One region of the Thermicanus aegyptius DSM 12793 genome, then DNA from elsewhere that is predicted to be linked to it. Evidence: a T-box and tRNA genes for the amino acid it is inferred to sense, from the RefSeq annotation. Region 1 holds a T-box; the other holds one or more tRNA genes.
What was found. The T-box of region 1 lies ahead of pheS (phenylalanine--tRNA ligase subunit alpha). A T-box ahead of a tRNA ligase gene usually reads a tRNA of that ligase, here a tRNA-Phe.

Region 1 (7,338 bases):
TAACAGAGAGGCAAAGGCAGGGGGGATGAAGAAAGCGCCGATCAGGGTTCCTGCGAAGGAGACGAGTAAAGATAGGGCCAACACCTGAAGGATATTTCCAAAACTGCCTGTGTTTCTATTCACCAGTACATGTTCCATTGATCCAAACCTCCTTATTCCATATTTCCTTATTTGACATTTATTCTATCATAAGGAAGCATTCCATTTCCATCTTAATCGCCTATCCGTTAAAATATACATGTCGTTATTTTAAATCCGTTTTTTCACTTCTTTTACCCCATTTCATAGAGGCCCATTTTCCCTGGAGGGATGGATGATGAAGGTGGTTTTAGCTACATTAAATGCAAAATATATCCATATGTCGTTGGCGCTTAGGTACTTGAAAGCCTATAGCGGACGGGAATTCTCCATTGATTTGGTGGAATATACCATAAAAGATCCCCCATTGCAGGTGGTAGCCGATCTCTATGAACGGAATCCCGATGTCCTCGGGCTTTCTTGCTATATTTGGAATATCGAAGAGACGATTACGATCTTGCGCCTGTTGAAGAAGGTAAGGCCTGATCTCCCGATGATCTTGGGAGGGCCGGAAGTTTCGTATGATGTGAAGGAGTGGTTAACACGTCTTCCGGAAGTCGATTTTATCGTCATGGGGGAAGGGGAGGAAACATTCCATCATCTGCTTACGGTTCTTCGGGATGGAGGGGAGATCGGTGAGGTGACGGGAATTGCTTATCGGGACGGGGAGGGGAGGATTGTGATTCATTCCCCCCGGGGGAAGGTAAATCTCAAGGAGATTCCCTCTCCCTATCGCTTCCCCGAAGACATTCCTCACCTATCCAACCGCATCGTTTATATGGAAACGAGCCGGGGATGCCCTTTTACCTGCCAGTTTTGTCTTTCCTCCGTTGAAACGGGAGTCCGTTATTTCGATCTGAAAAAAATAAAAGAGGATATTCTTTATCTGATCGATCACGGGGCGAGGACGATTAAATTCGTCGATCGTACCTTTAATCTCAAGAAGGATATTGCGATCGATATGTTCCGTTTTCTCGCGGAAAACCATCGGGGTACCGTTTTTCAATTTGAGATTACGGCCGATATCCTTCATCCCGACGTGATCCGTTTTCTGCAGGAGAAGGCCCCTCCAGAAATCTTTCGCTTTGAGATTGGGGTTCAGTCTACCAATGAATGGACCAATCGGTTGGTGAAGCGTAGACAAAATTTCGAAAAACTCTCAAGAACCGTTCGGATGATCAAAGAGAGCGGAAAGATTACGCAACATCTGGATCTCATCGCCGGCCTTCCCGAAGAGGATTATGATTCTTTTCGAAAAACATTTAACGATGTTTTTACCTTGGAACCGGAGGAGTTGCAACTGGGTTTTCTCAAGATGCTCCGGGGGACGGGAATGCGGGCCATGGCTGAAGATTTTGGCTACATATACATGGATCAAGCCCCCTATGAGATTCTAGGAAACCGGGTCCTTCCTTTTGCCGATGTGATCCGCATAAAACGGGTAGAGGATATTTTGGAGAAGTATTGGAATCATCACCGCATGGACCACACGATTCGGTATCTTGTACGGGAGGTTTTCCCTACTCCCTTTGATTTTTTCCAGGATTTTGGAGATTATTGGGCGGATAAGGGTTGGAGCCGAATTGGCCATCAACTGGAAGATCTCTTTCTTCGCTTATCCCAATTTTTGCAAGATAAAGGGGTGAAGGATTGGACGGTGGTGGAAGGGTTGATGAAGATCGACTATTTCCTCGCCCATCGCCATAAACCGAGAAAGGTATGGTGGCAGGTCTCCCTTTCAAAGGGAGAACAGGCAGATTGGATCAAGAAGTTGGCGGAGAAGGGGAAGACGGAACAGGAACTTCATAAGCATGTGATGCTGGAAACGGTCCCTTTCGACGCAGAGATGTTTCTTAGCCAGGGAATGATCCGTAATTCACCCTCTCTTCTCGTTGCTTATTATCGTCCGGAGGAGGGAGAGGGACCGCTCCTTTTTTCCATTCCTTTGGCAGGATCGTGTTAAGATAAATTCTCCACCATGATATCCAACATCTCTTGCTGCTTTTGGTCTGAACTGTTTTGCCATAAGATTTCAAACAGGACACCAAGGCCGGGAAGCGTTTTTTCCTCTTTTGATTGGATGGCATCGGTGATGGTTTCCCGTAAGCTCTCCTGGTTGACTCCGTTCAGCTTGGCTATAATGGCTTGCCGCAGGTCCAAATCTTTGATCGAGATCGCCATCCTGACACACTCCTTTTGCGATGTGAAAATGATCCGTACTATGAAGTAGTTTGCTCAACCTCGGACGGTTCATCCAAAAAAAAGTAATAAGGATGAAATAGGGTGGGGCAAAAGAGAGAGAGGACAATGCTTGGAGAATCTTAAGCCAGGTATGGTATAATAATCGGAGCAAAAGAAGAGGATGAAATGGTGGAGAACCATGGGGAAATTCGATCGGTTTTCCGAAAAGATCGGCTCCATTTTTAATTCCGGGAGGATGCCTATGCAGAAGAAAAGTTTTGCCATTATCGGATTGGGTCGCTTCGGGTTAAGCGTAGCGAAAACCTTATACGATTCGGGCTATGAAGTGGTAGGAATCGATTCCGATCCCGAATTAATACAGGATTATGCAGAGCAGCTTACCCATACGGTCCAGGCGGATGCAACGGATGAATTGGCCTTAAAGGATTTGGGAATTCGCAATTTCGACGTGGTGGTCGTGGCCATCGGCCAGGATATCCAGGCTTCCATCTTGACGACGCTCATGCTAAAGGAACTGGGGGTACGCTACATCGTCGTAAAAGCGCAAAATGAACGGCATGGAAAGGTTCTTTACAAGATTGGGGCGGACAAGGTGGTGTTTCCTGAGCGGGATATGGGGGTTCGGGTGGCCCACAATCTCATCTCTCCGAATATCCTCGATTTCATTGAGCTTGCCCAGGATTACAGCATTATGGAGATTATGGCTCCTTCCTTTACGGAAGGGAAGACACTGATCGAACTTAATTTCCGGGCTCGTTTCGGGGTAAACGTAATGGCCATCAAATCGGGAAATAGGGTAAACGTGGCCCCAGGAGGAGAAGATCGCATTCAGAAGGGAGATATCTTGGTCGTGATCGGCCATAACGACGACATCAAGAAATTGGAGCAAGCCTCATGATCACTTCCGACCGAAATCCCAGGGTGAAAGAATGGGCAAAGCTTCTGCGTAAGAAAGGGAGAGAGGAGGAGAAACGCTTTCTCATCGAAGGTGTCCGTCTGGTTGAGGAAGCTCTCCGGAGCGGCGCACCGGTGGAGGTGCTTCTTTTTCAGTCAGGCCGAGATTATTTCCTACTCCGTGATCTTCCCCCCGGGATAGAGACTTGGGAGGTCAGCGAAGCGGTCATCCGGAAACTAGCCGCAACGGAGGAGACACAGGGCATCATGGCGGTGGTGAGGATGGAGGTGGAGGGTCCTTTTTCTTCTTTCCTCGCCGGCGAAAGGGAAAAGCACTCCTCCCTTCTCCTCTTCGTGGACGGGGTACAGGACCCTGGAAATCTGGGCACGATCATCCGCACGGCGGATGCGGCGGGAGCCGATGGGGTTCTTTTGGGAGAGGGGACGGTTGACCTTTATAATCCGAAGACGGTACGAAGCACGATGGGGTCGCTCTTCCATCTCCCGATCCGAAGGGTCAATGGGGCCTGGACCCTTACGAAGCTAAAAGAGGCAGGGTATCAAACGGTGGCGGCCAGCTTGAAGGGAAGTGCCGATTATCGGGAGGTGGATTATGGCGAGCGTGTCGTGGTGCTGGTGGGGAATGAAGCACACGGCCTTTCCCCTCAATTGGAGAAGATGGCCCAGATCAGGGTGCGGATCCCCATTTACGGGAAGGCGGAATCCCTCAATGTGGCTATTGCGACAGCGCTCATGTTATATGAAGTTCAAAGGGGGAGGTAAGAATGGAGAGAAGAGAGCATCGCAAGCATTCTTCGCTGAAAGCGGCATGGAGATTCTTGATGTTGACGATCGGCTCCTTCTTGGTGGCGATCGGATTGGAACAGTTTCTGATCCCCAATACGGTGATCGACGGGGGAGTGGTAGGCGTATCGATTATCGTAAGCCATCTGACCGGTTTTCCCCTGGGTCTATTTATCTCGTTATTGAATCTACCCTTTCTTATGATCGGGTATAAGCACATCGGAAAGACCTTTGTCCTCTCTACCCTTTTTTCCGTGCTGTTGCTTTCGCTCTTTACCACGCTGCTACAACCGGTCGGCGCCGTTACCTCCTCCCATTTTTTAGCGACGGTCTTCGGCGGGGTGATCTTGGGAATCGGCGTTGGGTTGATCATTCGAAACGGGGGTTCCTTGGATGGAACGGAGATCGTGGCGATTCTCCTTAACCGCCGCCTTGATTTTTCGGTGGGGGAGATCGTCATGTTCTTTAATCTCTTTATCCTGGGAAGCGCCGCTTTTTTCTTCAGTCCTGAGAGCGCGATGTACTCGTTGATTGCCTATTTTATCGCTTATAAGACGATCGATATCGTCATGCAGGGACTCGATGAATCGAAATCGGTCACCATCATTGCCAAAGATCCGGGTCCTTTGGCGGAAGCGATCATGGCCCGCTTAGGGAGAGGGGTGACGCATGTCTATGGGAAAGGCGGTTATACGGGGGAGGAGAAGGAGATCTTGTACTGCGTCATCAACCGGTTAGAGGTGGCGAAGTTAAAGAACATTATCGAGGAGTTTGATCCCGATGCCTTCGTCACCATTGAAAACGTGCACGATGTGATGGGCGGGAGATTTAATAAACGGTCGATTCATTAGTTTTGCAGTTTTCTCCTGTCCCATAGTGACATATTCTCTGAAGCGTTACGATATGACAATATCACGGACGTACAACACAATGGGGAAGGCGAGGGTTGTAAAAAGCGCCGGCGTTCGTTATAATGTATGATATCGTTTCGAATTGTAATCGTGAAAACGATGAGGGAGAAGAGTAGATCTTCCGCTCCCTGACAGGGATAAGGGGTCGGCGATTGAGAGCCCCTTACAGGTGATGAAGATGGAATTCACTCCTGAGTGAGCCCTTGAACGATTTAGAGTAGAGGGCTACGGTGAGAGCCGTTATCTGTTTGAGGTGGAGCAGAATATTCTGCTCAATAAGGGTGGTACCGCGAACCTTTCGTCCCTGACGGATGAAAGGTTTTTTTATTTTATACATTAAAGGAGGAGTGAGTTATGAGAGAGAAACTTTTAATACTGGAAGAGGAAGCCATAAAAAGAATTGAAAATACGAAGGATCTCAAGGAGCTTCAGGAAGTTCGGGTCCATTATTTGGGGAAAAAGGGCTCCTTGACGGAGGTATTAAGGGGAATGGGCCGTTTAAGCCCCGAAGAGCGGCCCGTCATTGGGCAGTTGGCCAACCAGATCCGGGATCGGTTGGAGGAAAAACTCGCTTTGAAGGAGAAAGAGTTGGAGGAGAAGGAATTAAATCAAAGGCTCGCTTTGGAGTCCATCGACATCTCTCTGCCCGGGAGACGACCTCCTCGAGGGGCTCTTCATCCTTTAACCCGCATCATACAAGAGATCGAAGAGATCTTCGTCGGCATGGGGTTTACCATCGCCGAAGGGCCGGAAGTGGAACTCGATTATTACAATTTCGAAGCCTTAAATCTTCCGAAGGATCATCCTGCCCGAGATATGCAGGATAGCTTCTACATTACCGAAGAGATGCTTCTGCGTACCCACACCTCCCCTGTGCAGGTGAGGACAATGCAGGCCATGGAAGGGAGGGTGCCTGTGAAGGTGATCTGCCCTGGTGTCGTCTATCGGCGGGACACGGATGATGCGACTCATTCCCATATGTTCACCCAGGTGGAAGGACTCGTGGTGGATGAGGGGATCCGTATGAGCGATTTAAAAGGCATCCTTCTGAACTTTGCGCGGCGTATGTTTGGAGAAGAGACTTCCATTCGTCTCCGCCCAAGCTTCTTCCCCTTTACTGAACCAAGCGCCGAGGTTGATGTGACTTGTTCCTCTTGTCACGGGACGGGGTGCAGGGTGTGTAAACAAACCGGCTGGTTGGAAATATTAGGATCCGGCATGGTGCATCCCAACGTGTTGGAGATGTCGGGATATGACCCGACCCGATATACCGGTTTTGCCTTTGGTATGGGAGTAGAACGGATTGCCATGTTGAAGTATGGTGTAGACGACATACGCCATTTCTACACCAATGATCTCCGGTTCATTGGACAATTTGCAAGGCTGTAAAGGAAGAATTTCTTTAAAGGGAAAAGAAGAGTGGGGAAAATTTACCCAATGAAATGTTTCAATAGAACAAAGATCACAAAGGTTTTATCAGAAAGGAGCAGGCTTGATGAGGGTCTCTTTTGCATGGTTATCTCAGTATGTGGACTTAACAGGGATTACTCCCCGGGAGCTGGCGGAGAAACTTACCCGTAGCGGGATAGAGGTAGATGCGGTAGAAGAACGAAATAAAGGGGTAGAGGGCGTCGTGATCGGCTATGTGGAGGAAGTTCTTCCCCATCCGAATGCAGATCGTCTTAAGGTATGTAAGGTGAAAGTTGGCGAGGGAAAGGTGAATACCATCGTAACCGGTGCCCCCAATATTGCAGCAGGACAATACGTGCCGGTAGCGGTCGTGGGGGCGAAGCTTCCCGGGGGAGTGAAGATTGGTATGAGCAGCTTTCGGGGGATTGAATCGGAAGGGATGATCTGTTCCGCCCAGGAATTAGGGATAGAAGGGAAATATTTTCCCAAGGAGATTCAAGAGGGAATTCTTACTCTTCCTTACCACGCAGAAGTAGGGGAAGATGCCGTGAAGGTGTTCGGATTAGATGATGTTGTTTTAGACCTTGACCTGACCCCGAACCGGAGCGACTGCCTGAGCATCTATGGTGTTGCCTATGAGGTGGGCGCGATACTCGGCAGAGAGGTAAAAGAATTCGGAGGGAAAACATTTTCCCATGCACCCCTTCCGGAATGGAAGATTGAGATTGAGGCGACAGAGGATTGTCTGGAGTATCAAGCCGCTCTCATTGAGGGAGTAAAAATCGCCCCTTCACCCCAATGGATGCAAAACCGTCTCATTGCCGCAGGAATCCGCCCGATCAATAACGTTGTAGATATCACCAACTACGTCATGTTGGAGGTAGGGCAACCTCTCCATGCGTTCGATGCCGATAAGGTGGGTACAGGAAAGATCCTGGTCCGCCGGGCAAAACGGGGAGAGCATCTGATCACCTTGGACGGGGTAGATCGGGAATTGGATGAAGAGATGCTTCTGATTACCGATGGAGAGCGAGCCATT
Region 2 (7,338 bases), 2.2 Mb from region 1:
GCGATGCCTAACCGGAAAAAGCGAGGTCGACATTTCGCAAACCCCTTATCTATCAAGGCGTCCCGGCATTTCGCGCGAACCAAAACCGCCTCGTACAATTTTGAGTCGTGCGCGTCTGCCAATTCCGCCACACCGGCATAATCTATCGATTTCAATTACTTTCGCAAATCCATTCTATTTCTGATTCCCGTTCTCCGGCATCCGACTTCTGATTTCCGTAATATGGCGTGCCCGGAGGGATTCGAACCCCCGACCTTCTGATTCGTAGTCAGACACTCTATCCAGCTGAGCTACGGGCACATGAAGTATTCGAATTGGGGAAATCCCGCATCGATGAAATGGTGCCGAGGACCGGACTTGAACCGGTACGGTAGTCACCTACCGCAGGATTTTAAGTCCTGTGCGTCTGCCAATTCCGCCACCCCGGCACATGAAGAAAATGGAGCGGATGACGAGGCTCGAACTCGCGACCCCAACCTTGGCAAGGTTGTGCTCTACCAGCTGAGCTACATCCGCAAGTTTATGGCTATTGAAATAAAATGGCTGGGGTGGCTGGATTCGAACCAACGCATGACGGAGTCAAAGTCCGTTGCCTTACCGCTTGGCTACACCCCAATTTGACGATCAACCAAAGAACCCGTACAAAAGTTATTTTATTATTTTTTATTTCTTTTATCAAGGGGAGTTCATTCCTTCCCCTTAAAACGATGCCCCCGAGCGGGGATCGCTATACGACCTATGGTGGTGGCTCGAGACGGAATCGAACCGCCGACACGAGGATTTTCAGTCCTCTGCTCTACCGACTGAGCTATCGAGCCATCTGTTCATACATGGCGGTGCTGACGGGATTTGAACCCGCGATCTCCGGTGTGACAGACCGGCATGTTGACCCCTACACCACAGCACCACGAGTGCGACAATAAATATTGGTTGCGGGGGCAGGATTTGAACCTGCGACCTTCGGGTTATGAGCCCGACGAGCTACCGAACTGCTCCACCCCGCGATCTGAAGGATCACAGAAGATTCATGCGGATGGTGGACGGTGACGGGATCGAACCGCCGACCCCCTGCTTGTAAGGCAGGTGCTCTCCCGGCTGAGCTAACCGTCCTTTTCAATGTAAATGTAAAAGCGGTGAGGTGTAAGGGAAGATTGGTGACCCGTAGGGGATTCGAACCCCTGTTACCGCCGTGAAAGGGCGGTGTCTTAACCACTTGACCAACGGGCCGTCTCCGAACCGCGCCAAAGTTCCTTACACGAATTTCGTTTACCGTCTTCAACTTCTTAACTGGTGCTCCCGACAGGAATCGAACCTGCGACCTCATCCTTACCATGGATGCGCTCTGCCTACTGAGCTACAGGAGCATAGATGGCGGATAGGGTGGGATTTGAACCCACGGTACGGCTTATAACCGCACACACGATTTCCAATCGTGCTCCTTCGGCCACTCGGACACCTATCCATGGCTCCGCAGACAGGACTCGAACCTGTAGCCTACCGGTTAACAGCCGGTTGCTCCACCATTGAGCTACTGCGGAATAGTAGGGGCAAGACATATCATACTATGAAACCCATCGGGTTTTCAAGTCTTTTTTCCGAAAAGGGAAACACGATCGATACGGCAGCGACGTTTTTAAATATACCATCAATGCACCGGTGAAGTCAACAGGTTTTTTCTCCCTAATTTACTCCATTTCCCCATACTCTTCTCTTTGAACGTTTGCCAACCCATCCAATAAGGAGCGGAAAAGGGCGGGATATTCTTCCTCGCGAATGGTGCGAAAATCGAGGCAGAAGCGGTCTTGCACAATCCTTCCGATGACCGGAGGATTTGTTTGGCGAAGGGCTCTTTCTAATTGGACGGGACGGACTTGATCATGGGATAGAAGAAGCGCCCAGCTCGGAATCACATGGGTAGGCAGGGTACCTCCACCCACTTCGGATGAGACTTCCCCTAATTCAACCCGCCATTTCCTCTCCTCCATTTCGTTTAGGATGCTTTCAAGAAACCTTTCCGCCTTTTTCTTTACCTGGTCTGCGGGAAGGAAGAGATCCCTTACGATCGGAATCTTCTCCATCGCCCGCTTCGAGTTCAAGTAGAGACGAAGGGTCGCTTCCAAGGCCGCCAATGTAAATTTATCCACCCGGAGAACCCTGGCCAATTGGTTCTTTTTCAACCGCTCGATCCATTTCCGCTTTCCGGCGATAATGCCTGCCTGGGGTCCGCCGAGCAATTTATCCCCACTGAAACTGATGAGATCCGCACCGGACGAAAGCGTCTTTCGTGCTGACGGTTCATTTCCAAAGGAATGCCCCGGAAACTCATCCAAGATTCCACTTCCTAAATCCTGGTAAACTGGTAAACCGTATTTTTTCCCTATTTCCGCCAAGGCAGAAATCGCCACTTCCTGGGTGAACCCGACCATGCGGAAATTACTGGGGTGCACTTTAAGTAGAAGAGCGGTCCTCTCGGTAATGGCCTTCTCATAATCGCCTCTATTTGTCTTATTCGTGGTTCCCACTTCCACCAGGATGGCGCCGCTCTCTCGCATGATCTCCGATACCCGGAAAGATCCACCGATCTCCACCAGTTCTCCCCGGGAAACGATCACTTCCCTCCCGGCCGCCAATTCCCTCAAAACGAGAAAAACGGCGGCCGCATTATTATTTACCACCATCGAGGCTTCCGCCCCGGTGAGACGACAGATTAATTCCTCCACATGGTCATGACGCGACCCTCTCTCCCCCTTTTCCAAATTATATTCCAAATTGGAATAGGACCGGGCGATTTCCACCATCGCATTGACCGCTTCATCGGAGAGAGGGGCTCTTCCCAGATTCGTATGAAGGAGAATTCCCGTCCCATTGATCACCCGTTTCAATTGCGGCTGAAACCTCGCCTGAATCGAGGAAGAGATCTCTCCCATTACTTGCTCCTCGTCTACCACTCTGCGTCTCCCTGCCAAGATCTCCTCACGAATGGTTTGTAGAAGTCCTGCCACTTCTTGGGCCAAATATTCCCGGGAGCAGATGCCTTCCTCCACCCAACGACGGATCGGCGGATAATCCAGCAGCCGATACACCGCAGGGAGGCGGCGGAGATCAGCCTCCGTTTTATTTTCATCTCCCCTCTGTATGGGGAAAGACTCCCCCTTCATTCTGCAGCCTCCTTCCAACCAACCGTTTTTGACAATTCCCCGAAAAAAAGTAGAATTTATGCTATAAGAGCCTGAAGGCGGTGTGGTTATGCGTGATCTTCCCATCGAAGAAATTTTCCTGAATAAAGCGTATCAATATGTCGATGTAAGGGCTCCTAAAGAATTTAATGAAGCCCGTATCCCAGGAGCCGTCAACCTCCCTTTGTTTTCAGACGAGGAGAGAGCCGAAATCGGCATCTTATATACGAATAAAGGACCGGAAGCCGCCAAATGGAGGGCGATGGAGATGGTCTCCCCGAAGATTCCCCACTTGATGGAGGGGCTAAGGAAAATTATCCGGTCGGGAAAAGAGCCTGCCTTGTACTGTTGGCGGGGAGGAATGCGTTCAAAAGCCGTAGCTACCTTTGCCGGCCTAGTCGGCCTCTCAGGGGTACGCCTGATTGGCGGCTACCGAGCCTATCGTCAATATATTCTGGAGCACTTAAACGAAAGCCTCATCCCCGACCATCTCTTTTACCTTCATGGATTAACCGGAGTGGGAAAAACGAAGGTTCTCCTCGCCTTACAGGAAAAGGGATGGCCAACCGTCGATCTGGAAGCCTTCGCCAATCATCGAGGCTCCGTATTCGGGAATTTTGGCTATGGGGAGGCTTATAACCAAAAGATGTTCGATTCTCTTCTCTACGAAAGGCTCTTCACTTTAAAAGGAAGCCCCTTTCTGATTCTCGAAGCGGAAAGTCGCCGCATTGGAAAAGCGACCCAACCTGATTTTCTCTTAGCGGCCCGGGAAAAAGGGGTTCATCTCCTCCTCACTGCCGATCTTGAAACAAGGGTCACACGACTCTATGAAGAGTATGTAGAGCCATATCTCTCCCACCGTGATTTTAAACCGCGGGTGGAGCATGCCTTAACGCTGATCGCGAAGCGAATCTCCCCGGCAGCTGCCAAAGAGATGGCGGATGCGCTCAATCGGGAGGATTATCCTTCCTTCATTCGCCTTCTTCTCCTCTACTACTATGATCCCATGTATCGGCATAAACAGCAGGAATATGAAAGCTTATATCGCGAATTTGATGTGACCGATCTGGAAAAAGGCGTCGGGGAATTGGAATCCTACTTAAACAGCGAGATTCCTGAACCGCTGCTCCACCCGTGACCGATTAGATCTCGTTTTGATTCTCTCCTCATTATTCCACCAAGAATTTCTCCCGCACTCGCTGCCAAAAGGGGAAAATGCGATACCGGGCAAAGCGGAGCTTCTCCGGTGCGACCTGCATCCGTACCCGGGTAAGTCCCGTTATGAAATGTTCCTTTCCATCAATCCCAACCAGGATGTCGCGATCCGGGTTTTTGGGATAGAGGTCGAGGACGTGATGGGCAGGCAAGATAAAGGAGCGGTTTAACGTGCGGAATTCCCGGTTATTGATGGCGGCCAGCTCCGAAACCTGAATGGCCTCAATGGAAGGATGAATAATGCTCCCCCCTACGGAATGGTTATAACCGGTGGAACCGGAAGGAGTGGAGACGATGATGCCGTCCCCTCGAAAAGACTCGAAGCGCCGCTCGTTGATCCACACTTCCAGCACAAAGGTGGAAAGGGTTTTACTGCGTAAAATCACCTCATTCAAAGCGAGATGGCGGTTTACTTTCCCTGTGCCCAGCTCAAAACGGGCCTCCACCAAGGGGTAATCCACCATCCGGGGCGTTTTGAACAAAAGATGATGGAGAAAATCCTCCGCTTCATCCCTGTCCCAGTCTGCATAAAAACCAAGGCGCCCTGTATGAAGACCGACCAAAGCCACCTCAGGACGGTAAAATTGGTGAAAAGCCTCAAGCATCGTCCCATCTCCACCGATGGCGATCACCAACTCAGGCTCCTCGCTCCTTTGCCATTGATGCTCTTGGAGTTTTTCTTCGATCCATGCTGCAATTTCCCTGCTCTGGGAGTCTTCTCGTACCACCAATTGGTATTTCTTCACAACCTATCCTCCTAGTTTTTCTCTCCTGGACCCACTTGATTCCTGAGCACCCCGATTTGATCAATATGAACCTCCACCACATCTCCAGGACGTAAGTAACGGGGAGGAGTAAAGCCCTGTCCTACTCCGCTCGGCGTCCCGGTCGCCAGGATATCGCCGGCTTTTAACGTCATGCCTTGGGAGAGAATATGTATAAGTCTGGGAATGGAGAAAATGAGCTGATCGGTCTTTCCGTCCTGCCGTTTCTCACCATTTACGTAAGTTTCAATATGAAAAGGTTGGGACATAAGATTGCCTTCATTCACGAGAAGGTAGGGCCCAAAGGGGGCAAAGGTATCAAGGCTTTTCCCCTTAAAAAATTGCTGATGCCTCTTCTGCAGATCCCTCGCCGTCACGTCGTTAAATATGGTGTACGCGAAAATATAGTCAATCGCCTCTTCTTCCAGGATATTTCTCCCCCCCTTACCCAGGATGACGGCCAATTCCCCTTCATAATCTATCGCGTTCGTAATCCCGACATGGGGATCAATCTCATCGAGATGGCCGATCACGGTGTTTGGCCCCTTTGTGAAAAAGAGGGGATATTCCGGGATTTCACCACTGCCTGTAAAGTTGCTCACCTCTTTTACGTGTTCTCTATAATTTTTCCCTACACAGTAGAGATTTCTCTCCGGGCGATAAGGAGGTTTTAAGCGCACCTCTTCAAAAGGGATTCCTTCTTTCAGGTTTTTTAATACCGAAAGGTCCCTCTCTTCATCCTCGATGTAAGAAAGGAGTGTGGGATACCCCAGCTCTTCCGGAACCGGAAAAAAGGCCTCTTCTCCCCACAACCCCCATCTTTCTTTCCCTGTTTTTCGATGTAGTACCGTTGCCAATTTCATATACGTTCTCCTCCCATTCGATACAAGAGATGAATGACACTTTCAAACTTCCTCAACGGGGCGTGAATTTCCCGTCCATCTCTCTCCATTGCCGGATGACGCTCTCCATATCCTGTGGAAGAGGGGAGGTAAACCTCATCTCCTGTTCCAAAAAGGGGTGGAAGAAAGAAAGTTGATGAGCATGAAGAGCCTGTCTTCTTATCCATCGTTGATCTCCACCGTAGAGAGGGTCTCCCAGGAGAGGATGACCCAAATGGTTTAAGTGAACCCGGATCTGATGCGTTCTTCCTGTTTCTAATTCTAAACGAAGGAGGCTGCCTTGGCTATACTCTTCCACCACTTGATAATGCGTAACCGCACGCTCCCCTGTTTTGGAGACTCGCCTTCGGGTGGGATGATGCCTGTCCCTCCCGATGGGGAAATGGATCGTTTCTTCCTTTTTTGGCAAAGTTCCTGCGATGATGGCTAAGTAGATCCGCTTCACCCGTCTTTCCCGAAGTTCCTCATCCAAAATGGAATGGGCCAGCGCGTGCTTGGCCACCAGGAGTAGGCCTGAAGTTTCTCGATCCAAACGATGGACATGCCTTACCTTGGTACGTAAACCCTCTTGGTAGTAATGGTAAGCCAGCGCATTGGCCAGGGTGCCTTTTTGGCCTACTTCAGTGGGATGAACCGATATCCCTGCCGGCTTATCCACGATGAGCAGATGTTCATCTTCATAAGGGATGAAGAGGGGCATCTCTTCCGGCTCCACACCATACTCTTCATCGGGGAAGAGGAGGACTTGAAGAAGATCTCCTTCCCGGATGTTTTTTTGCAGGGAAACCTTTTCACCGTTCAGTCGGATGCCATCCATTCTCGTTAATTTTTGCAATTTCCTGCCGGAGATGTGCATACGCTCCCGCAAGGCTACTTCAAGGGGAATCCCCCCTTCCCCTTCTTCTACGCGAAGCATCCACCACTTCCCTTTTCGAAAGGGACGACCCATTTCCATCCACCTCTCTCTCCATTATACCTTTTTTAATAGGATAAGAAAAAGCCTGAAAAAATCAGGCTTTTATGGTGATGCGGTATTTCCGGGAGGGACCTCCCCCCCTCCATTTTGAGGTGGATTTGCCGAAGCAGGCGGCACGGTTCCTTGATCCGGAGGAGTTTGTTCTCCCGGTGTTTCTCCTTGGCCTGAAGGATTCGTCCCGTCGGTGGAAGGCGCGTTCCCACTCCCCGGGTCATTTCCATCCTTTGATGGGCTGCCCTTCGAGTCGGTAGGGGGTTGAGCTGCCTCCGGACTATTTCCGGTATTCGTGGAATCCTTTTGATTAT

Region 2: it has a tRNA-Phe gene. The T-box ahead of pheS (phenylalanine--tRNA ligase subunit alpha) is inferred to sense a tRNA for this amino acid. The anticodon was not compared.

The regions. Positions count from the first base shown of each region.
Region 1 is NZ_KI783301.1:507,964-515,301, forward strand. Features, by position in the region: gene THEAE_RS0102655 (Bax inhibitor-1/YccA family protein) at 1-138, opposite strand, end outside; gene THEAE_RS0102660 (B12-binding domain-containing radical SAM protein) at 317-2,041, shown strand; gene sspI (small acid-soluble spore protein SspI) at 2,038-2,259, opposite strand; gene THEAE_RS0102670 (potassium channel family protein) at 2,522-3,178, shown strand; gene THEAE_RS0102675 (TrmH family RNA methyltransferase) at 3,175-3,957, shown strand; gene THEAE_RS0102680 (YitT family protein) at 3,960-4,829, shown strand; T-box leader at 4,980-5,198, shown strand; gene pheS (phenylalanine--tRNA ligase subunit alpha) at 5,244-6,278, shown strand; gene pheT (phenylalanine--tRNA ligase subunit beta) at 6,385-7,338, shown strand, end outside.
Region 2 is NZ_KI783301.1:2,729,742-2,737,079, forward strand. Features, by position in the region: tRNA gene THEAE_RS0114430 (tRNA-Arg) at 224-300, opposite strand; tRNA gene THEAE_RS0114435 (tRNA-Leu) at 340-428, opposite strand; tRNA gene THEAE_RS0114440 (tRNA-Gly) at 441-516, opposite strand; tRNA gene THEAE_RS0114445 (tRNA-Gln) at 541-615, opposite strand; tRNA gene THEAE_RS0114450 (tRNA-Phe) at 743-818, opposite strand; tRNA gene THEAE_RS0114455 (tRNA-Asp) at 832-907, opposite strand; tRNA gene THEAE_RS0114460 (tRNA-Met) at 928-1,004, opposite strand; tRNA gene THEAE_RS0114465 (tRNA-Val) at 1,035-1,110, opposite strand; tRNA gene THEAE_RS0114470 (tRNA-Glu) at 1,153-1,227, opposite strand; tRNA gene THEAE_RS0114475 (tRNA-Thr) at 1,289-1,364, opposite strand; tRNA gene THEAE_RS0114480 (tRNA-Ser) at 1,370-1,462, opposite strand; tRNA gene THEAE_RS0114485 (tRNA-Asn) at 1,464-1,538, opposite strand; gene selA (L-seryl-tRNA(Sec) selenium transferase) at 1,686-3,158, opposite strand; gene mnmH (tRNA 2-selenouridine(34) synthase MnmH) at 3,247-4,314, shown strand; gene THEAE_RS0114500 (NAD kinase) at 4,346-5,137, opposite strand; gene THEAE_RS0114505 (fumarylacetoacetate hydrolase family protein) at 5,149-6,018, opposite strand; gene THEAE_RS0114510 (RluA family pseudouridine synthase) at 6,071-7,012, opposite strand; gene THEAE_RS21165 (LCP family protein) at 7,076-7,338, opposite strand, start outside.